4 regions of the Mesorhizobium sp. M7A.F.Ca.MR.362.00.0.0 genome follow, and region 1 is predicted to be linked to each of the others. Evidence: predicted binding sites of a transcription regulator. Region 1 holds the regulator's gene; each other region holds the start of a gene.
What was found. Region 1 encodes PhoB, which activates phosphate uptake and scavenging genes when phosphate is short. Its sites were predicted from a motif close to TGTCATNNANCTGTCAT; they were not measured.

Region 1 (5,754 bases):
CTGTCGGAAGGCGCCCGCGTCCAGTTGCGCGACATCGTTGCCGCCGATCCGTCCGTGATCGGCACGACACGCAACGTCAACATCCTCGCCGCCGCCAATCTCGACTCGGCTTTCAAGGGCCAGATCGACCTCAGTGTCGAGGAAGCGCGACGCAAGGTCTCGGACCAGCAGATCACCTGGATGAACAAGCTCAAGGCCGAGGGCGCGATGGCCGAGCACTTCAACAGCGGCCTGTTCACCTACGGCGCCTCCAGCCGCCCGGAAACCTCGGGCATGGGCGTGGCGATCATCGGCTCGTTTTATATGATGGTGATCGTGTTGCTCCTGGCGCTGCCGATCGGCGTCGCCGCCTCCATCTATCTGGAAGAGTTCGCCAAGAAGAACCGTTTCACCGACCTCATCGAGGTCAACATCAACAATCTGGCAGCGGTGCCGTCAATCGTCTTCGGCTTGCTCGGCCTCGCGGTGTTCATCAATTTCCTGGGCATGCCGCGCTCCGCCGCTTTCGTCGGCGGCCTGGTGCTGACACTGATGACGCTGCCGACGATCATCATCGCGACGCGCGCTGCACTTGCCGCGGTGCCGCCGTCGATCCGCTCGGCGGCTCTCGGTCTTGGCGCCTCCAAGATGCAGATGGTGTTCCAGCACATCCTGCCGCTTGCCGCACCCGGCATCCTCACCGGCACCATCATCGGTCTAGCGCGTGCGCTCGGTGAAACCGCGCCCCTGCTGCTAATCGGCATGGTCGCCTTCGTCGCCGATCCACCGACGACGCCTTTCGATCCGGCCACCGCGCTGCCGGTGCAGATCTATATGTGGGCGAACGAGGCTGAACGCGCCTTCGTCGAGCGCATGTCGGGCGCGATCATCATCCTGCTCGTCTTCCTCATGGCCATGAACATCACCGCGATCGTGCTTCGGCGTCGGTTCGAGCGGCGCTGGTAGAAAAAAGGCATTTTGGTATGAACATCATGACCGAACAGTCCCTTGAAAACGCAGTGGGCGATAAGATGAACGCCAAGTCGAACGAAGTGATCAAAATGCGCGGCGACAAGGTCGGCGTGTTCTATGGCGAGAAGGCGCTGTTCGATGTCAATCTCGACGTCCGCCTGAATCAGGTGACGGCGCTGATCGGCCCCTCCGGCTGCGGCAAGTCGACCTTCCTGCGTTGCCTCAACCGCATGAACGATACCATCGATTCCGCGCGGGTAACCGGCAAGATCACGCTCGACGAAGAAGACATCTACGACAAGAACATCGATGTCGTCGAACTCAGGGCGCGCGTCGGCATGGTGTTTCAGAAACCCAATCCGTTCCCCAAGTCGATCTACGAGAACGTCGCCTATGGGCCGCGCATCCACGGATTGGCCAAGCGCAAGGCCGACATGGATCAGATCGTCGAGTCGAGCCTGAAGAAGGCGGCAATCTGGAACGAGGTGAAGGACCGTTTGCAGGAACCTGGCACGGGTCTTTCCGGTGGCCAGCAGCAGCGTCTGTGCATTGCACGCGCCATCGCCGTGTCGCCCGAGGTGATCCTGATGGACGAACCGTGTTCGGCGCTCGACCCGATCGCCACTGCTCGCGTCGAGGAACTGATCGACGAACTGCGCCAGAACTATACGATCGTCATCGTCACCCATTCGATGCAGCAGGCAGCGCGCGTGTCGCAGCGCACCGCGATGTTCCATCTAGGCTATCTGGTCGAGGAGGGCGCCACCGACAAGATGTTCACCACCCCCGACGACAAACGCACCCAGGACTACATCACCGGCCGGTTCGGCTGAGCTCAGGCATATGAGGGACGACGATCATGGGTGAACATACCGTTGCATCTTTCGATGAAGATCTGGAGCAGATCAGCCAGCTGATCCGCGACATGGGCGATCTCGCCCGCTCGATGGTCAGTGGCTCGACCAAGGCTTTGCTCAATTCGGACAATGCGCTGGCGCAGCGCGTGGTTTCCGACGATGCCATCATGGATGCCCGCCAGCGCGAGCTGGACGATCGCGCCATCACGCTGATCGCCAAGCGCCAGCCAATGGCCAACGATCTGCGTGCGGTGGTCGGTTCGATCCGCATGGCCGGCGACCTCGAACGCATCGGCGACCTTGCCAAGAACATCGCCAAGCGCGTCGGCACTGTCGGGCTGAGCGTCACGCCGCACGATCTTTCGCATTCGATCGACGCGATGGCGCAGCTGGTGCTGATCCAGGTGCAGGGGGTCGTCGACGAGTATGCCGCCGCTGACGCGGCAGCGCTTGCCACGCTCAGAAACAATGACGAACGCATCGACGTCAAATACACCTCGGTGTTCCGCGAGCTGCTGACCTACATGATGGAAGATCCCCGCAACATCACGGCGTGCACACACCTGTTGTTTTGCGCCAAGAACCTCGAGCGGATCGGCGACCACGTGACCAACATCGCCGAAAATGCCTACTATGTTTTGACCGGCACGCAGCTGCCAGCCAATCGTCCGAAGCAGGACGAGACGGCAATGTCCGCGCCAGCGGCATAACAGGGGTGACCAGCCGATGATCGCACCACGCATCATGGTGGTGGAGGATGAGGAGCCGCTAGGCGTGCTGCTCCGCTACAATCTTGAATCCGAAGGTTACCAGGTCGAGGTGGTGACGCGCGGCGATGAGGCCGAAATCCGGCTGCAGGAGAACGTTCCCGATCTTCTGGTGCTCGACTGGATGGTGCCTGCGGTTTCGGGCATCGAACTCTGCCGGCGCCTGCGAATGCGTCCCGAGACCGAGCGGCTGCCGATCATCATGCTGACCGCGCGAGGCGAGGAAAGCGACCGCGTGCGCGGCCTGTCGACCGGCGCCGACGACTATCTGGTCAAGCCCTTCTCGACGCCGGAGTTCATGGCCAGGGTCAAGGCGCTGCTGCGCCGGGCCAAGCCGGAAGTGCTGTCCAGCGTGCTCAAGGTCGGCGATATCGTGCTCGATCGCGAGTCGCACCGTGTCTATCGCAAGAAGAGCGAGATCCGGCTTGGGCCGACGGAATTCCGCCTGCTCGAATTCATGATGCGCCATCCAGGCCGCGTGTTCTCGCGCAGCCAGCTGCTCGACAATGTCTGGGGCGAGACGATCTACATCGACGAGCGCACGGTCGACGTGCATGTCGGCCGGCTGCGCAAGGCGGTCAACAATGGCCGTATGCCTGATGTCATCCGCACGATCCGTGGGGCCGGATACGCCATCCGAGAGGACTGAACTCCCTCGTTTGAACTCACGCCACGTTCTTGCCGCCGAAACCGGATCTCGCCTGCACGCCCGGCGCAAAAATCTCCTGATCGACGAAGATCAGCGCCCGCATGGCGCAGCCTTCGCGGATCAGCGGCAGTTCGTTCGGCTCGGTGTCGAAGGAAATCGATTTGGAATGCTGGCCGCCGGCGGTCTGGGCAATCGCTTGCCGCAATGCCGGCTCGATCAGGTCGAAGGCGGCGGCGCTGACACCGACCATGGCGACCGGCGCCGGATCGATCAGCGCGAACAGGCTGCCGAGGCCGTAGCCGAGCGCTTCGCCGGCCTTGCGATAGGCTTCCCGTTCGGGTCCGTCACCTTCGCGGGCCGCGGCAGCCAGGGCGCGCATGTCTGCGTCGCTGACATCGGCAACGGGTTCTGCATCCTCGCCCATCTGCCTGGCGTTGCGCCATATGGCGTAATTGCCCGCATAGGCTTCGACGCAGCCGCGCCGTCCGCAGCGACATAGCGCGCCGTTCGGCCGATGGATCATGTGGCCGAATTCGCCGCCCGAAGAATGGGTGCCGGTGAACAATTCGCCCTTCAGCACCAGTCCCATGCCGATGCCGTGCGACAAAAGGATAGCGATGAAATCGTCGCGGTAACGATCGGGGTCGCGCCAGCGCAGCGCCACCGCCATCATGTTGCAGTCGTTCTCCATTATGGCAGGGATGCCGAACTCGTCTTCGAATATGTCAGCGAAGGCGATGTCGGTGTGCGGCGTGATCGGCGACCACAGCATGGCGCGGGCACGGGTGTCGGTGATGCCCTGGATGGCCAGCGCGATGCGGGCGATGCTGCGCACGTCCAGGTCGGGATCTGCCAGACGGCGCCGCACGATGGCCGTGCATTCCCCGATCAGCGACTCGCGCGACATCGTCAGCGTGTCCAGCCGGCGCTGTTCCTCGGATATTACTTGGCCGGCATAGTCGATGACGGCGACGGAGAGGAAGTTCAGCGACAGCACCACGGTCATTACCGCGGCCGCTTCCGGATTGAGACTGAGGCCGACCTGCGGCCGGCCGCGTTTGAGCGAGCCGGCCTCGCTCGGCTTGCTTTCGGTCAGGATGCCTTCGACGATCAGGTCGGATGAAATCGCCGAGATGGTCGAATGGCTGAGGCTTGTGGTCGCGGCGATCTCGGTTCGCGACGGCTGTCCGGCGCGGCGCACTGCCGCGATCACCATGGCGCGGTTGCGGCGGCGCAGATCGTCGTGGCGGATTCCGACCGACATGTTCTTTCATATCCTCCCGGCCGCCGCGGTTCCTCCTGCCCCTGGAACGCTGTCGGTGACGCCGGTAAATACTGGCAGAAGCTGCAGGCCGTGTCATTTATTTATTCCGAGACTCGAAAAAACTCGAAATGACATCAAAATCCATCAGAATCGATGTTGACAGCGTTCGGGCGTTGGCCCAGTATTTTTTCGAGGCTCGAAAAAATAGAGCCTCTGTGCCGGCCCTCGGGTCAGTTTGGTCGCGCCATACGCGGCGCAGGGAGGATAATATGAAAAGATTCACGGCCGCCATCCTGGCGGGTGCCGCCATGTCGCTGACGCTCGCGTCTGTCGCGCAGGCGAAGGACAAGGTTGTCGGCGTTTCGTGGTCCAACTTCCAGGAAGAACGCTGGAAGACCGACGAAGCCGCCATGAAGACGGCGATCGAGGCCGCTGGCGACAAGTACATCTCCGCCGATGCGCAGTCCAATCCCGGCAAGCAGCTTACCGATGTCGAAAGCCTGATCTCGCAGGGCGCCAATTCCCTGATCATCCTGGCACAGGACGCTTCGGCCATCGGCCCGGCCGTGCAGAAGGCGCTGGACGAAGGCATTCCGGTCGTCGGCTATGACCGGCTGATCGAGAACAAGGACGTCTTCTATCTGACCTTCGACAACAAGGAAGTCGGCCGCATGCAGGCCCGCGAAGTGTTCAAGGTCAAGCCGGAAGGCAACTACGTCTTCATCAAGGGCTCCGGCGCCGATCCCAATGCCGACTTCCTGTTCTCGGGCTCGATGGAAGTGCTCAAGGAAGCCATCGACAGCGGCAAGATCAAGAATGTCGGCGAAGCCTACACGGATGGCTGGCTGCCCGCTAACGCCCAGAAGAACATGGAACAGTTCCTGACCGCCAACGACAACAAGGTCGACGCGGTGGTCGCGGCCAATGACGGCACTGCCGGTGGCGTCGTCGCGGCGCTGACGGCTCAAGGCTTGGCCGGCACCGTGCCGGTCTCGGGTCAGGACGGCGACCACGCCGGGCTGAACCGCATCGCCCTCGGCACGCAGACCGTGTCGGTGTGGAAGGACGCGCGCGAACTGGGCAAGAACGCTGCAGAGATCGCTTCGCAGCTCGCCGACGGCAAGAAGACGAGCGACATTGCCGGCGCCAAGGACTTCACGACGCCAGGCGGGAACACCGTCAAGTCGCTGTTCCTGACCCCGGTTGCCATCACCAAGGACAATCTCAACGTCGTCATCGACGCCGGCTGGATCAAGAAGGACGAAG
Region 2 (5,754 bases), on a different contig from region 1:
GCCACTCGGCATTGTAGAGGATGTTGTCCCAGGCAAGCGCTGCGTTTGACCTCGACGGATCGATGCGTTCTCCGGAGACGATCAATGAAGCGACCTCGCCAAACGATTTTCCCCAGAATGGCGAATTCGTGTCAAACACAAAATTCGCCCAACCAAAAAACCGCCTCCAGGCGATCACCTCGTCATTTTGCACTTCAGCGCGGCCCAAAAATCCGAACGAGACATAGGCTGTCGAACCTGGCTTGCGTTGCTCTATCCAGTCAGGCAGCGGTGTGCGCGGCGTGACAGACCTGTCCTTGGCAATGTCGAAGACGACGCTTTCGGCGCCGCGCGTCACCGTGACAAGATTTGGCGCAATGGCAATCTGGCCGCTGCCAAGGACGACGGTCGCCGCCACCACGGCCTTTTCGCGCACCGTTTTGGGCGCGGCCGGAACTGGTTTGTCTGGCGAGGGGGCCGGATTCTCGGCCGTTGGCGCGCCAGCCGCCATGAACGAACCCTGCGACGACTTGTCGGTCGCGGTCGCCGGTGCCGGTGCGGCGTCGACCCGCCGCTCGACTTCGGCAATCTGCTTGATAACCCAGTCGGGATTTGGATTGGATCCAAGTTTGGAGAAACGAGAGTAGTCGATGGTCAGATAGCCGTCCTTGAATTCGATGTCCGGGCGGATTTCGTAAGACACCCAGTCGGCGAGATAAGCGCCGGCCAGGTTCCAGTTCGCCTTTCCGAGAACGATGCCGATCGAGAAGAACCACGAGCAGTAAAAGGTGTAGAGGATGCATAGAAGGATGCCGAACGGGGCGGCATAGCGCTTCCATAAAGGCCGCTGAAACGCATCGGGATAGCGAGCGGCGATGTCGTTGATGGCGTCGGCGTTCATTGCGTTACTCTCCGCGCCCGTATGCGAACGCCTGCCTGCCGACGAGACGTTGTCTCAGCCATGCCGAAAACTGGTCAACGGCGACAATCGTGCAGAACAGCAGAAACACGATGGCTATGGTCTTGGCCTCATGGCCCCGGCTGATCGAAAGACGCAGGGATTCGCCGATGCCGCCGGCGCCGACGGCACCGAGAATGGTCGAAGCGCGCACATTGATCTCGAAGCGGAGCAGGAAATAGCTCATGAAGTTGGGCAGAACCTGAGGCACCATGCCGAACCACACCCGTTCGACCCAGTTGGCGCCAACGGCCCGCAAGCCTTCGTCAGGCTTCATGTCGGCGTTCTCGACCACTTCGTAGAACATTTTTCCGAGCGCGCCGACGGTGTGGATGCTGACCGCGAGGATCGCTGGAATGGGCCCAAGCGAGAAGATCGCCAGAAAAAAGCCGGCAATGACGATTTCCGGAAAGGCGCGGACAATTTCGAGGAAGCGGCGCGTGGTGAAGCGGAGCCAGCGGCTGGCCGTCACGTTGCTTGCAGCCAGGAAGCAGAGCAGGAAACCGAAGGTGGAGCCGACCAGGGTCGAAAACAGCGCAATGTTCAGGGTCTCGATCATCCGGTAGAAATACTCCGGAATGTAGATGCCTTGGGTCAGGTAGACCCGGCCTTCGGGATAGTCGAATTTGAGGCTGCCATCGTCATAGGGCGACGGCAGGTCGAACAGCGCGCGCACCGGGTCGAACCAGTCGCGCGGCTTCAATTCGACGAAAAAGTCGGCGATGTGGGGAAGGCGGTCGAAAAACTTTCCGGCGTTGGTCTCATTGGCGAACCAGAGCGAGCCCGAGAGCGCAAGCAACAGGAAAACCAGGCCTCCGATCGTGTAGAGGCGCCGGCGAGCGGCGAGGTCGCGCCAGTGCCGCTCGGCCAACGCTCCTTCCGTGGAGAGCGCAGGCGCGCGGTAAATTTCGGTCGCACTCATCGATAGTTCCCCAGCCCGTGACGCGGCAACGCCGCCGGCGGCACTTTGGCCCCGGCGGCGTCGTGCCTTTTGGCTTACGAGCCGATCTTCGCCTTACGAGCGTCGATGATCGCCTGATAGAATTCCGGGGTGACCGGCGAATAGCTCTTGAAGTCGCCGCCTTGCACCGCCGCGAAACAGGCCGGGTCGGTCTGCGGAAGCTTGGTCAGGAAATCGGTGATCTTCTGCTTGGTGTCGGCGTCGAGCGAGGTGCGTATGACCAGCGGGCCGTTCGGGATCAAGGGGGACTGCCACAACTCCACGAGGTCGTCCATCTTGAGGACACCCTTGTCGACCATCTTGCGCAGATTGCCGGAGCTGTAGCCATCCTTGAAGTCGCCGACGCCGGAGGCCCAGGTGGTGCCGGCATCGAAGGTGCCCTTCAGAACTTCAAGGACAAGCTGTTCATGGCCGCCGCCGAAACCGGTCGACGCGAAATAGCTCTTCACATCCATGCCGATGTCTTTGGGCAGCGAGGTGACCGGGACCAGGTAGCCGGAAGTCGAATCGGGATCGGCGAAACCGAGTTTCTTGCCCTTCATGTCAGCGAGTGTCTTGATGCCGGAATCCGCACGGGCGACCATAACCGAATGGTAGCCGGTCGAACCGTCGGTCTGGACCGTCGTCAGGATCGGCTGAACCGCGTCCTTGTTCTCGAGGTAGACCTTGGCGTAGGCGGAAGCGCCGAGTTCGGCATAGTCGAGCGTGCCGCCGAGCAGACCCTGGATGACGCCGTCGTAGTCGGCGGCCGGGAACAGCGAAACTTTCTCGACGCCGAGAACTTGCTTGATGTGGTCGGCGAAGCACTGGTAGTTGCGCAGACGGTCGGCTTCGTTCTCGCCGCCCAGAATGCCGACGCGGAATTCCTTCAGATCCTGTGCCTGGACCGAGCCCATCGCCATGGCCATGATGGAAACGGCACCGAAAAGTATCTTTCTAAACATCTCGTCTCTCTCCTGTTGGTCCCGGCATCGCGCCGGCTGCGTTGGGATATGATGCCCTTGACGCGGGCTGGCGATCCAGGTCGCTCAGTAACCAGGAAAGGCTGGCTCAAGCGGTCCGGCGGATGCGGCGATTTTTTGCTTGATGATGACACTGGTCGAGGTGATGGCCTCGGAGATTTCGCCGCCGCTGCTGTCGGCGCCGTAGACCATGCGCACGGCCTCGCGGTTGAGCTCTTCCGGCGGGCCGTCGAAGACGACCTTGCCGGCAGCCATGCCGATGATACGGTTGCAATAGGTGCGGGCCGTGTCCAGCGTGTGCAGGTTGGTGATCACGGTGATGCCTTCGCGCAAATTGATATCCTGCAGCGAATCCATAACCACCTTGGCGTTGAGCGGATCGAGTGACGCGATCGGCTCGTCGGCGAGGATCACCTTCGGCTGCTGCATCAACGCGCGGGCAATGGCGACGCGCTGCTGCTGGCCACCCGACAAGGTGCCTGCGGCCTGCAGCGCGGTGCGGGCGATATCGAGACGCTCCAGCGCTGCTATCGCCTCGGCTCGTTCCTCGCGGGAGAAGATGCCGAGCAGGTTCGACATGGTGGAGCGGTGGTTCAGCCGGCCGAGAAGCACATTGGTCAGCACGTCGAGGCGCGGCACCAGGTTGAACTGCTGGAAGATCATGGCGCAATCGCGCTGCCAGCGCCGTAGTGGCGAACCGCGCAGCTGGGAGACCTCGGCGCCGTCAAAAAAAATCGACCCCTGGCTGGGATCGATGAGACGGTTGATCATGCGAAGAAGGGTCGATTTGCCGGCGCCCGAACGGCCGATGACGCCAACCATCTGACCCTGCGGGATCGCGATGTTGATGTCGCTGACGGCGGTGTTCTTGCCAAATCGTCGGGTGACACCGCGGATTTCGAGCGTGGCGGAATTTGCTGGCATGGGGGCAGGTTCCAGGTCCGGACCATTGATCGTCAGGCTCTCGCCTAGCGCAGCCACATGAACCTGCCGTGTCGCGGTGATGTCAGTTTTGTTACGCTCCACAGGTGTGGAGTTTACGGTCGGCCCAGGACCAGCAGTTTCCTCGAAGCGCTCCAGGTCCCTGACGCTGCAGAAGGCGGGCGGCTTGATTTCGACTACGGGAGCCTGCTGCTCGAAAAGTGCCAGGCAATCATTGAACAGGTCCCGCCATGCCGCGGTACGATCGCAAAGGGAAGCTGCGGGTTTTCACATAATCAAGAATGAAATAAGCATTCAGGCTCATGGGGGCAGGAGGCTTACCAATTGGCACGCTGGCGTCAGTGGTTGAGATTGTATGTTGCAGGAGTGATCGCTGTAACAAGCTTTGCAATGGGTCTGCTTTTGATACTCGTATATCGGGTTGGTAGCCTAAATCATCCGGTATCTGGATACCTTTACAATTATAAAAATGGGCGCGATACGGCAATTGTTTTGATGGTTCTAATATTCTTTATCGCGTTAGTTACGATCCGTTTTGCCAATAAGGCTGATGTGAAAGCCAAATCGCTTATAAATATTGGATATGATGTGAAATTTGTGGAATTTATTAGGCTAAATCAGACGGTCGCCGCTGTTCTTATGACGTTAACCTTCCTTTCTGTTATTTTGGACGTTTGCCTAAGCGGCTGACCTGTTCGGGCTGTCAACCTCCGTGCTTCTCCAAAAACTGATTGGCCGACAGTTCGCGAAAATCATCAAGGGCAGCCCGCAACCTTGCATGGTCCCAGTCCCACCAGGCGAGCGCCTGGTAGCGTTCGGCCGTGCGGCGATCGAAGCGCTCGCGGATCGGCTTTGCCGGCACGCCGCCGACAATGGTATAGGGCGCGACATCTTTCGAGACCACCGCACCCGCGCCGACCGCGGCGCCATCGCCGACGGTGACGCCGGGCAGGATGGTCGAGCCGTGACCGAGCCAGGTGTCGTGGCCGATGGTGACGCGTTTAGCGCGGCGTTGGGCGAAGAATTCTGTCTCGTGCTCGGCATCGTCCCAATAGTCCGAGGCGCGATAGGTGAAGTGATGCAGCGTCGGCCGCCAGGTCGGGTGGTTGGTGGCGTTGATGCGAACGCTGGCCGCGATGTTGGCGAACTTGCCGATGGTCGCGCACCAGACGGAGCAGTCCTGCATCATGTAGGAATAGTCGCCAAGTTCGCTTTCCGAGACCCGGCTGCGGTCGGCGATCTCCGTCCAGCGGCCGAGCGTCGAATTCTGTACATCCGCCGTCGGGTGGACCAGCGGCGTCTCGGACAATTTCCTGCTCATGCGGCGATTTTTCCGGACGCGAACGCGGTGACGTCGATGATGCGGTCGGCAACCGCCTCGCGCACATCGTGGTCATGGAAGATGCCGAGCAGGGCGACATCAGCCGCCTTCTTGGCGGCGATGAGTTCGATCACGACATCGCGGTTCCTGGCGTCGAGCGACGCGGTCGGCTCGTCAAGCAGCAGGATCGGATGCTCGGTGATGAAGCCGCGCGCGATGTTGACGCGCTGCTGCTCGCCGCCGGAGAAGGTCGCAGGCGGCAAAGCCCAGAGTTTCTCCGGCAGGTTGAGCTGCGCCAGCAAGGCGCGGGCCTTGTCTCTTGCCGCTTCGCGGTCCTCGCCACGCTCGACCAGCGGTTCGGCGACGACGTCGAGCGCCGAGACGCGCGGCACGGTGCGCAGGAACTGGCTGACATAGCCGATCGTTTGCCGGCGCACCGCAAGCACGGTGCGAGGGCTGGCGGTGGCCAGGTCGATCAGCCCGTCATCATGCGTGACGATGATCTGGCCTTCGTCGACGGCGTAGTTGCCGTAGAGCATCTTCAGGATCGAGCTCTTGCCGGCACCGGACGGGCCGCCGAGCACGGTGCATTCGCCGGCCCTGATCGAGAACGAGACACCGGCGACAACAG
Region 3 (5,754 bases), on a different contig from region 1:
TGGCAACAATGCACCGGCACAAGCTGCCGTGGGTGACAGCAGGGACGACGTGACCTGCGCGGCCAAGAGCGACCGCGCCAAGAAAGTCGCGGCGTCGGCCACCGGTGAGGTTGCGGCACTTTTGCCGGCCGATCCGCCTCAATCCCTGAAGAGCCTTGCCTTCAATGGTCCGGACGGCAAGCCGATGACGCTTGCCGATCATGCCGGCAAGACGGTGCTGCTCAATCTGTGGGCGACATGGTGCGCGCCGTGCCGTGCCGAAATGCCGGCGCTCGATGCGCTGCAGAAGGAAAAGGGCAGCGACTCCTTTGAAGTGGTCGCCGTCAACGTCGATGCCGGCGACGATGTGAAGCCGAAGAAGTTCCTCAGCGATACCGGCGTCGCGACGCTCGGCTATTACCGGGATTCGACGATGACGCTGTTCAACGACCTCAAGGAGCGCGGCTTGGCGCTAGGCCTTCCCGTCACCATGCTGATCGACGGCGAGGGCTGCCTGATCGCCCACATGAACGGCCCGGCCGAATGGTCGGGGCCGGACGCCAGGCGGCTGGTCGAGACGGCACTCAAGCCCGAGAGCCTGTAGTCTAGCGTGTGGCTAGCGCGGGTGCGGGCGCGAAGGCCAGAACGCTTCTGTCGCGCAGGCTGGCGGGTTTGCTGCCGACAGCGGGTGCGACGACGCCGGTCAGATCGCCGAATTCCTCGATGAGAGCCGGCTTGCCGATATAGTAGCCCTGGCCGATCTCGCAGGCTTCGGCGTCCAGGAACTTCAGTTCGCCGAGCGTCTCGACACCCTCCGCCAGAACCGGCAGGCCGAGCCCGCGTCCAAGTCCCAGGACGGCGCGCACGATCGCCGCGACCTGGCCGTTCTTGTCGACGGACTTGATGAATGAGCCATCGATCTTGATCTTGTCGAAGGGAAAGGCGCGAAGGTTGGAGAGCGAGGAATAGCCGGTTCCAAAATCGTCCATGGCGACGCGCACGCCCAGCGCCTTGACCTGCCGCAAGGTGGCCAATGCCCGCGGCATGTCCTTGACAAGCGCCGTCTCGGTGATCTCAAGCTCGAGCCTGCCGGGCGCCAGGCCGGAATTCAGCAAGGTTTCGTGGACCTTGTGGCTGAAATTCGTGTTGTGGAGCTGCACCGCCGAAACGTTGACGGCCACCGTCAGCGGATTTTCCCAGCGGGCGGCTTCCTCGCAGGCGGCCGTCAGCACCCATTCGCCAATCTGGCCAATGGCGCCGCTGTCTTCGGCGACCGGGATGAATATGCTCGGCGACACGTCGCCGCGCGTCGGATGCCGCCACCGGACCAGCGCTTCGAAACCGACCATCTTCCCGCTGCTGATCTCCTTCTGCGGCTGGTAGACGAGGTAGAACTCCTGGCGTGCGACCGCCTGGCGCAGTTCGTGCTCCATCACGCGCTTGTCGCGGGCCTCGGCCCCCATCGAAGCTTCGAAATAGCGGTAGGTATCCTTGCCTTCGGTCTTGGCCCGGTAGAGCGCGGTATCGGCGTGGCTTATCAGGCTGGCCTGGTTTTCGGCATCCGATGGATAAAGCGCAATGCCGATGCTGGCCGACACCAGGCCGCCGCCGACCGAGAGCCGGTTTTCCTCGCGCATGGCGGTCAGCACGGCGTTGGCGATACGGCCCGCCTCCAACGGGTCGGTCAGGTTCGGCGCGATGATGGCGAACTCATCGCCGCCCAGCCGCGCCACCATCTGTCCTTGGCGAAGAATGCCGGTAACGCAGTGCGCAACCTTCTGCAGCATGGCGTCGCCCGCGCCGTGCCCATACAGGTCGTTGACCTCCTTGAACCGGTCGAGATCGAGCAGCAGAAGCGCAAGCTGGCCGCCTTTCCTGGTCCGGCCCATCGCAGCAATTTCCGTCTCCAGCCGGCCGGAAAAGCTGCGGCGATTGGCCAGTCCGGTCAATGGATCGAAATGGGCAAGCCGCAGGATCTCCTGTTCCGCCTTCTTGCGCTCGCGAATGTCGCGGACCGCGACCACGTTGTGAGGCTTGCCACAATAGTCGATGCTCCTGGCGATCAGCTCGACAGGAATGCTCGTGCCATCGCGGCCGCTCAATTCGGCCTCCTGCGGCTGTTCGCCGAAGCCCGACATGTCGGATCCGAAGAGATCGCCAAGCTGCATTCCGTTCAGCGTCGCTGTTGCGATGCCCGTCAATGTCGCCATGCTGTCATTGGCACTGATGATGCGGTGGCCGTCGCAGACGATCAGCCCCTCCACGGCGGCATTGGCCAGACCGTGCATGCGGTCGACCTCGAGCTTCTGGCGACGGAAGCGCAAATCGATCCACAGCGCCGATGCCGACAGGACCAGGATCACCAATGTGGCGGCAGCGGCGGCGAAAGCCTGCGAGGTCGGCTCGATCGTGTATTCGGATATGACGATCGAGGGATCGGGGAAGATCGAGACAGCACCCATGCCGATGAAATGCAGGGTGCAGATTGCCAGCGTCAGCAGCACCGCGCCGCCGGATGTCGCCTTCAAGGAGGGACGGCGCTGCACGACACGCAGCGCCAGCGCCGCGAGCGTCACGCCGGCCAGAAGGGAAACGGCGACAAGCAACAGGTTCCACTCGATGCGGCCCTGAACCTCGAACGCCGCCATACCGATGTAGTGCATGGCCGCGATACCGCCGCCCAGCACGGCGCCGCCGACGAGATGATAGTCGAACTCATTCCGCAAGGTGGCGATCCACATGCCGGCTGCCGTCAGAGTGACCGAAGCAGCGAGCGAAAGCACGGAAAGTGCGGGATCGTAAGCACTGGGTATGCCCGGTGTGAATGCGAGCATGGCGATGAAGTGCGTTGCCCAGATGCCGAAGCCGGTCGAAGTGGCCGCGATCATCAGCCAGGCAAGCCGGTTCCGATCGGTGGAGCGGCTTATGTGATGAAGCAGGTTGACGGCAGAGAAACAGGAAATTCCGCAGATCAGCGCGGCGAGTGCGACCAGTCTCAGATCGTGTTCGTTGACGATACAATTGTAGACCGTCAGCATTTTATTTCACCTGATCTTTGGAAATAAACAGGGCAGCAGGATTGAGTAGCGCGTTGCCGTTGAGGGATCGATAAAGTCGCCTGCAACCTTGGCGTGTCTCTTCGGGTTGCAGCGGCTGTAATCAGGGCTGACACGCCGAAAGCCGGCTTGACAGTTCCGACGGTCGTTCCTGGCGCTTGTCGTCGCGCTAAGCCGGCTAACCGTGTGGCTTTCCATGCGTCCAAGCGGAGGCGAGGTGGCGTGAGGTAAAGGGGTGAAGTTCGTCGATCTGCAACAAAACCGTTGTCTGATTGTCATGAGCGACACATATTGCCTCTGCGGGAGTGCCCCTTTCGCCAATGACAAACGGGAGATGAAACATGAAGTCCTTCGGCTTCGCGGCCGGTGTTGCCGCCACCTTTATGCTGCTTTCCTCAACCTCCGCTTTTGCTGTCACGCAGATCAGTTGGTGGCACGCCATGACTGGCGCCAATGCCGAAGTTGTCGATAAGATCTCCAAAGATTTCAACGCCAGCCAGAGCGACTATGAACTCGTTCCGGTGTTCAAAGGCACGTATCCCGAGACGCTGAATGCCGGCATCGCCGCCTACCGCGCCGGCCAGGCGCCCGACATCATGCAGGTGTTCGACGTCGGCACCGGCGTGATGATGGCAGCCGAAGGCGCAATCAAGCCGGCAGCCGATGTGTTGACCAGCGCTGGAATGACCTTCGACAAGAGCCAGTATCTGCCAGGCATAGTCGGCTATTATTCGAAGCCGGACGGCACCATGCTCTCTTTCCCCTATAACTCCTCCTCGCCGATCCTTTATTACAACAAGGATATCTTCAAGAAGGCTGGTCTCGACGTCGACAGCCCACCCAAGACCTGGAATGAGGTGTGGGAAGACGCCAAGAAGATCAAGGCGAGCGGCGCGGCCGCCTGCGGCTACACCTCGACCTGGCTGACCTGGATCCATCTGGAGAATTTCGCGGCCTGGAATGACGTGTCATGGGCCACCCAGCAGAACGGTCTGGCCGGCGGCGATGTCGAGCTCAAGATCAATGCGCCGATTTTCGTCAACCACTTCCAGGCGCTGGCGGACCTCGCCAAGGACGGCACCTTCAAATATGGCGGCCGCACCTCCGAAGCCAAGCAGATCTTCCTCGCCGGCGAATGCGGGATCATGACCGAATCCTCCGGCGGCCTTGGCGATATCGTCAAGTCCGGCATGAATTACGGCATCGGCCAATTGCCCTATGACAGCGACGCCAAGGGCGCACCGCAGAACACGACGCCGGGTGGCGCCAGCCTGTGGGTTTTCGCTGATAAATCCGACGAGGAATACAAGGGCGTCGCGGCCTTCTTCGCCTACCTGTCGAAGACCGAGGTGCAAGAATACCTGCACCAGAAGTCGGGTTATCTGCCGGTAACGCTTGCCGCCTATGAAGCGACCAAGAAGTCCGGTTTCTATGACAAGAACGTCGGTCGCGAGACCCCGATCCTGCAGATGACGGGTAAGGCGCCGACCGACAATTCCAAGGGCGTACGTCTGCCGAACCTGCCGCAGGTGCGCGATATCCAGAACGAGGAGTTCGAAAAGATGCTCGCCGGCCAGCAAACCGCGCAGCAGGCGCTCGACAATGCGGTTACGCGTGGCAATGCGGCGATCAAGGAAGCGCTGGGGAATTAGAGCGAGCGCAGGTCCTTGCTCTACGGCGCATCCACCTGTCCTGCCAGGCATCTCCCCTCGGCGAGGGGAGTTTTGCCGTCCCTTGCGATTTCGCCAACGGTCGATGATGCCCAATCCGAAACGCTCGTCAAAGCCATCTTGGCGAAGAGGGATGCTACATCGTGCCGCCCGCCTCATCACCTCGGAGTGGCTCCATGACCCCTCGCGTCGTGTTTCCCAACAAGATCCTTCCCTACCTGCTGGTGGCGCCGCAACTGGCCATCACGCTCGTGTTTTTCTACTGGCCGGCCGGTCAGGCGTTCTACCAATCCATGCTCAGGCAGGATCCGTTCGGACTGAGGACCAAGTTCGTCTGGTTCGCCAATTTCAGGAAAGTGCTTGCCGATCCGGCCTACCTGAACTCGATCAAGGTCACGGTGGTGTTTTCCCTTGCGACCGCTATCGTTGCCATGTGCGTGGCGCTCCTGCTTGCGGTCATGGCAGAGAAGGTGGTGCGCGGCAAAGGTCTTTACCGCACGCTCTTGATCTGGCCCTACGCGGTGGCGCCGGCGATCGCTGGTATGTTGTGGCTGTTCCTCTTCAACCCGTCGATCGGGTCGCTGGCCTACATGCTGAGAAGTTTCGGCATCGCCTGGGATCCACTGCTCAACGGCACCCACGCCATGATCCTGCTGGTGTCCGCCGCTGCCTGGAAGCAGATCAGCTACAATTTCCTGTTCTTCGTCGCCGGCCTGCAGGCGGTGCCGAAAGCCTTGATCGAGGCGGCGGCCATGGACGGCGCTGGCGAGACCAAGCGATTCTGGACCATCGTCTTCCCGCTGCTTGCGCCGACGACCTTCTTCCTGCTGGTCGTCAACACCGTCTATGCCCTGTTCGACACGTTCGGCATCGTTCATGCCGTCACTGGCGGCGGTCCAGGCAAGACGACTGAGACGCTGGTCTACAAGGTCTACAATGACGGCTTCGTCAATCTGATCCTCGGTGACTCGGCGGCGCAGTCGGTCATCCTGATGGTCATCGTCATCTCGCTTACGGCCATCCAGTTCCGCTATGTGGAACGCAAAGTC
Region 4 (5,754 bases), on a different contig from region 1:
CATCCCGATCGTTCGCGCGCCGGACGACGATGATGCGCTGATCGCACTGTCCAACTCGACCGCCTTCGGCCTGTCGTCGGGCGTCTGCACCAACTCTTTTCCGCGCATGCAGAAATACATCGCCGGCCTTCAGGTCGGCACCGTCAACATCTGGGAAGTGCCGGGCTACCGCATCGAGATGTCGCCCTTCGGCGGCATCAAGGATTCGGGCAATGGCTACAAGGAAGGCGTCATCGAGGCGATGAAGAGCTACACCAATGTGAAGACATTTTCGCTGCCCTGGTCCTGACCGGGCGGCATTGACGGATAAGACAACCGAGGGAGCGTTCGCCGCTCCCTCATTCGCGTTTCGGAGACCATGATGGCCGCGATCAAAGAGCTTGTGCACACCGAAGGCGATTCCAACACCACAGCGGCTCGCGGCCGATGGGATGCCGGGCAGGACGATCCGCGGATCCGCGGCTTGCTCGATCGCGACGCGGCTGCCTTCATGCACCAGAGTCTGTCCAGCCCCTGCCTTTCGACCATCGCGAAGGCGCAAGGCATCTGGATCGAGGACACCGCTGGCCGCCGCTTCATGGATTTCCACGGCAACAGCGTGCATCACCTCGGCTACGGCCATCCAAGGCTGGTCACGGCGATCAAAAAGCAGCTCGATGAGCTCTGCTTTGCGCCGCGCCGCTTTACCTGCGAGCCCGCCGTCGAGCTGGCGGAGAAGCTGGCGGCATTGGCGCCCGGCGATCTCGGCAAGGTGCTGTTCACCACCGGTGGTTCGGATGCCATCGAGGTCGCGCTGAAGATCGCCCGCGCCGCGACCGGCCGCTTCAAGACGGTGTCGTTCTGGGATGCGTTCCACGGGGCCGGCTTCGGCGCTGCAAGCCTCGGCGGCGAGGCGACCTTCCGCTCGCACATATCAGGCCCGATGATGACCGGCACCGAGCACGTCGCACCCTGGGACGGCTATCGCTGTCCCTATGGCCACGATTCCCTCGAAACCTCGGGGCTCGCTTGCGCCAACATGATCGCCTATGTGCTCGGCCGCGAACAGGACGTGGCGGCGGTCGTCGCAGAACCGATGCGGGCGACGCCCAACCCGCCGCCGCCCGGTTTCTGGAAGCGGGTTCGCGAAGCCTGCGACCGGCACGGCACGCTGCTGATCTTCGACGAGATCCCGACCGGGCTGGGCAAGACGGGAAAATTCTTCGCCCACGAGCATGATGATGTGACGCCCGACATCGTCGTCCTCGGCAAGTCGCTCGGCGGCGGCATCCTGCCGATCGCCGCCGTCATCGCGCGCCGCGACCTCGACGTCACCGGTGGCTTCGCGATCGGCCACTACACCCACGAGAAGAACCCGGTGACGACCCGCGCCGCACTGACGACGATCGACATCATCCTGGAGGAAGGATTGGTCGAACGCGCGGCCGAACTTGGCCGGCACATGCTGGAGCGTATGCAGCACCTGATGGCGCGCTCGCCCCATGTCGGCGACGTCAGGGGCAGGGGACTGATGGTCGGCGTCGAGCTCGTCGAGGATCGCGATACGCGCGAGCCGGCGCGCGATCTCGCCGAACGCGTCTTCTATGCTTGCCTGGGGCAGGGGCTGAGCTTCAAGGTCAGCCAGGGCAATGTGCTGACGCTGTCGCCGCCGCTGGTCATTTCGAAAGCTGATCTCGATCGTGCGCTCGACATCCTCGAGACCGCCGTGCTGGCGGCCTGACCATGAAGGCCGTGCGCACCGACCGCGAGCTCGAATGCCCCGAAATCGACGCGGGCTTGCGGGCGAGGGGGGGCGATCTGGTGGTGACTGTCCGCTCGTCCGACCCGCGTTTGCGGGCACAGACAACGGGCGTTTCGTTCGGCTGACCATAACCGTCTCCGTTGCCAATCGTGGGCTTTCGCAAGCGCGAAATAGCGGCCGCAACAGGCATGCGACAGTTCCATGACGACTATCAGTAGAAGTTTGTCTGTCATAAAATAAATAGATTTTACTTATCGATCACCAATCCCCAGAGTTGACCCAACGACGACATCCACAAGCGCTACAGGGCCGCAATGTCCACCGGCGCGATCGTCACAGTGCATCGCAGAATGTGCCAACAATCAAAGGGGAACTGAGCATGAAATCGCGCAACGCAACTATCGCAATGGCCTTCGCCGCGGCATTGATGTCATCCGCCGCCTTTGCCGAAACCTCCGAACTGACAGTCTATACCGCCATTGAAGCCGAAGATCTCGCCCGCTACGCCGAGACTTTCACAAAGAGCCATCCCGACATCAAACTGAACTTTGTCCGCGACTCCACGGGTGTCGTTACCGCCAAGCTGTTGGCCGAAAAGGACAATCCGCAGGCCGACGTTGTCTGGGGCCTTGCCGCTACATCGCTTCTGGTGCTGAAGACCGAAGGCATGCTTGAGCCCTACGCGCCAAAAGGCGTCGAATTGCTCAAGCCGAAGTTTGTCGACAAGGACACGCCACCGGCCTGGGTTGGCATGGACGCCTGGGCGGCTTCGATCTGCTTCAACACCGTGGAGGGCAAAAAGCTTGGCCTCGCCGAGCCGACCAGCTGGAAAGATCTTACCAAGCCGGAATACAAGGGTCACATCGTGATGCCGAACCCGGCCTCGTCCGGCACCGGCTTCCTCGATGTATCGAGCTGGCTGCAGTTGTTCGGCGAGAAGGATGGTTGGGCCTATATGGATGCCCTGCATCAGAATATTGATGCCTACACGCATTCTGGTTCGAAGCCGTGCAAAATGGCCGCCGCCGGTGAAACCGTAATCGGCATCTCGTTCGAGTTCCGCGCCGCGAAATCGAAGAAGGAGGGCGCTCCCCTCGATATCGTCATCCCGTCCGAAGGCATCGGCTGGGACATGGAGGCATCCGCGATCGTTGCGGGAACGAAAAATCTCGAAGCCGCCAAAACGCTGCTCGACTGGTCGATCAGCAAGGAGGCCAACGAGATGTACAATGTAGGTTATGCGGTTCTGGCTATGCCGAATGTCGCCAAGCCGGTCGAATTCCTGCCCGCAGATATCGAGTCCAAGATGATCGACAATGACTTCGAGTGGGCGGCCAACCACCGCAAGGCCATTCTCGACGAGTGGACGAAGCGCTACGACGCCAAGTCTGAGCCCAAGAGCTAGACGCAGAGCATTTCGACAGGGCGCCGTCAGAGCGGCGCCCTTCTCGTAACTCTTCCCGGATGGTCAAAATGAGACACGAACCCGTCGCTGATCTATCGGCAACGCTGGCCGAGGTGCATCCCATGACCGCTGCCGGCAACACGGCTTACCTGCGGATCGAACATCTCTGGAAGGCCTTCGGCGAGTTCCATGCGCTGAAGGACATCTCGCTCGACATCAACGAAGGCGAATTCATCTGCTTTCTCGGCCCTTCGGGTTGCGGCAAGACCACGCTGCTGCGCGCCGTCGCCGGCCTCGACCTGCAGACCAGAGGCGTCGTCCGCCAGGGGGGCAGGGATATCTCAACGCTGCCGCCGTCAAAACGCGACTACGGCATCGTGTTTCAGTCCTACGCGCTGTTTCCCAATCTGACGATTGAAAGGAACATCGCCTTTGGCCTGGAAAACACCAAACGGCCGCGCGCCGAGATCGATGCCCGCGTCAAGGAATTGCTCATGCTGGTCGGCTTGCCCGATCAGGCGAAGAAATACCCAGCGCAGCTTTCCGGCGGGCAGCAGCAGCGCATCGCGCTCGCTCGGGCCATCGCCACCTCGCCCGGCCTGCTTCTGCTCGACGAGCCGCTGTCGGCGCTCGACGCCAAGGTGCGCGTGCACTTGCGCCACGAGATCAAGGGGCTGCAGCGCAAGCTCGGCGTCACCACGATCATGGTTACGCACGACCAGGAAGAAGCATTGTCGTTGGCCGACCGCATTGTAGTCATGAACCATGGCGTCATCGAGCAGGTCGGCAGCCCGACTGAAATCTATCGCCATCCCAGGACGCTGTTCGTCGCCGATTTCATCGGCGAGACCAACAAGTTCGATGCGACGGTAGGAGCAGATTCGGTAGGCTTCGGGACGAAGGCTTTCAGATGCGCGCCGCACAGCTTTGCGAACGGCGAAGCAGTCGTCGCCGCCATTCGACCGGAAGACGTGATTCCACACGGGCCGGGTTCGCGCTCGCCTGGAGCACCCGATGTGGTGAAGACTTCGGAAAACCTGATCGAAGTGACCGTCGGTGAAATGGAATTCCTGGGTTCGTTCTGGCGCACCCGGCTGCGCGGCGGAGAGCTTGGAGACGAGATTCTGATCGCCGATTTCTCGGTCAACGCCACGCGGCGTCTCGGCCTCGCCGAAGGCGGAGCGCTAACGGTGGAACTGCCCGCCGACCGACTGCTTGTCTTCCCGCAAGGAGAGCGCCATGGCGGCGGCAACTGATATCCTGATGCCGTCCGGTCGGGCGCTCCGACAGTCGCTCGACAAGGACGAGTTGATCAAGCGCGGCCTGCTGGTCGTCATCTCGTTCTATCTGGTCCTGTCGCTGGCAGCCCCGCTCTACGTGATGCTGTCGAAATCGTTCTCGACCTACAGCTTCGATCTTGGCGCGTTCGAATTCCAGGTCAGCGACAAGCTCGGCAATTTCGGCGAGCCAGTGACGGCCGCCGCTCTGAACGAGAAACTCGCCGCGGTCCCGCCAGAAAAGCTTGCGACCAGTTCCGATGGTCGGCTACCGGCCACCAGCTTCTTTCCGGATTTCAGTTTCCGCAGCCCGGTCAAATACAAGGTCCGCGGCACGACCGATGACGCTTATTTCCTGATCGGCACGCAACTCCACCGCGGCACCGAATGGCAGGAAGTCGATTCGAACACCTTTCGGCGCATTATGCTGAGGCCCGCGCGCGAGCTTGGGTTGGACAACTACACAACCTACTTCTCGACGCCAACGCTGTTCCGCTCGATCCAGAACTCCTTCCTGATCGCGCTGATCAGCACCATCATCACGGTCGGCATAGCCTTCGGCTTCGCCTACGCTTTGAACCGAAGCAAGATGCGCTTCAAGGGCCTATTCAGGCTCATCGCCATGGCTCCCATCCTGGTGCCGTCGCTACTGCCCGGCATCGCCCTCATCTATCTGTTCGGCAACCAGGGCCTGTTGAAAAGCCTGCTTGGCGGCATATCGATCTACGGTCCGTTGGGGATTGTCGTCGGCTCGATATTCTTCACCTTTCCCCATGCTCTGATCATTATCTCGACGGCACTGGCGATCTCCGACCAGCGCCAATATGAAGCCGCCGCTTCGCTGCGCGCCAGCAAGTGGCGGACGTTCTGGGTCGTTACCATTCCGGGCGCGCGCTACGGTTTGATCTCCGCGGCGTTTGTCGTGTTTACGCTCGTCATCACCGATTTCGGCTTGCCGAAGGTCATCGGCGGCCAGTTCAACGTGCTCGCCGTCGATATCTACAAGCAAGTGATTGGTCAGCAGAATTTCGAGATGGGGGCGGTGGTCTCGGTCATCTTGCTGATCCCGGCCATCGCCGCCTTCGTCGTCGACCGCCTGGTCCAGCGTAGGCAGGTTTCGCTCCTGTCGGCCCGCTCGGTGCCTTACGAGGCAAAACCCAATCGCCGCTTCGACCTGGTCTGTCTGGCTTATTGCAGCCTGGTCGCGTTGTTCATCGCCGGCATCATCGGCATTTGCCAGTACGCCGCGCTGGTCAAGTTCTGGCCCTACGACCTCAGTCTCAGCCTGAAGAATTTCGCGTTCGGTCGCATGGATGGCGGAGGCTGGGCTT

Region 2: the regulator PhoB is predicted to act here: its motif matches at 3,864-3,880, upstream of phnC (phosphonate ABC transporter ATP-binding protein).
Region 3: the regulator PhoB is predicted to act here: its motif matches at 3,298-3,314, upstream of ugpB (sn-glycerol-3-phosphate ABC transporter substrate-binding protein UgpB).
Region 4: the regulator PhoB is predicted to act here: its motif matches at 1,932-1,948, upstream of EOC06_RS22305 (putative 2-aminoethylphosphonate ABC transporter substrate-binding protein).

The regions. Positions count from the first base shown of each region.
Region 1 is NZ_RZTF01000209.1:2,218-7,971, forward strand. Features, by position in the region: gene pstA (phosphate ABC transporter permease PstA) at 1-945, shown strand, start outside; gene pstB (phosphate ABC transporter ATP-binding protein PstB) at 963-1,784, shown strand; gene phoU (phosphate signaling complex protein PhoU) at 1,811-2,518, shown strand; gene phoB (phosphate regulon transcriptional regulator PhoB) at 2,535-3,224, shown strand; gene EOC06_RS22880 (ROK family protein) at 3,241-4,488, opposite strand; gene xylF (D-xylose ABC transporter substrate-binding protein) at 4,758-5,754, shown strand, end outside.
Region 2 is NZ_RZTF01000031.1:2,958-8,711, forward strand. Features, by position in the region: gene phnE (phosphonate ABC transporter, permease protein PhnE) at 1-880, opposite strand, end outside; gene phnE (phosphonate ABC transporter, permease protein PhnE) at 885-1,859, opposite strand; gene phnD (phosphonate ABC transporter substrate-binding protein) at 1,934-2,842, opposite strand; gene phnC (phosphonate ABC transporter ATP-binding protein) at 2,927-3,784, opposite strand; gene EOC06_RS06940 (hypothetical protein) at 4,127-4,492, shown strand; gene EOC06_RS06945 (DapH/DapD/GlmU-related protein) at 4,506-5,123, opposite strand; gene phnL (phosphonate C-P lyase system protein PhnL) at 5,120-5,754, opposite strand, start outside.
Region 3 is NZ_RZTF01000073.1:14,975-20,728, forward strand. Features, by position in the region: gene EOC06_RS12485 (TlpA disulfide reductase family protein) at 1-583, shown strand, start outside; gene EOC06_RS12490 (EAL domain-containing protein) at 585-3,017, opposite strand; gene ugpB (sn-glycerol-3-phosphate ABC transporter substrate-binding protein UgpB) at 3,377-4,687, shown strand; gene ugpA (sn-glycerol-3-phosphate ABC transporter permease UgpA) at 4,882-5,754, shown strand, end outside.
Region 4 is NZ_RZTF01000201.1:1,225-6,978, forward strand. Features, by position in the region: gene phnY (phosphonoacetaldehyde dehydrogenase) at 1-289, shown strand, start outside; gene EOC06_RS22300 (aspartate aminotransferase family protein) at 362-1,720, shown strand; gene EOC06_RS22305 (putative 2-aminoethylphosphonate ABC transporter substrate-binding protein) at 2,121-3,146, shown strand; gene EOC06_RS22310 (putative 2-aminoethylphosphonate ABC transporter ATP-binding protein) at 3,269-4,402, shown strand; gene EOC06_RS22315 (putative 2-aminoethylphosphonate ABC transporter permease subunit) at 4,386-5,754, shown strand, end outside.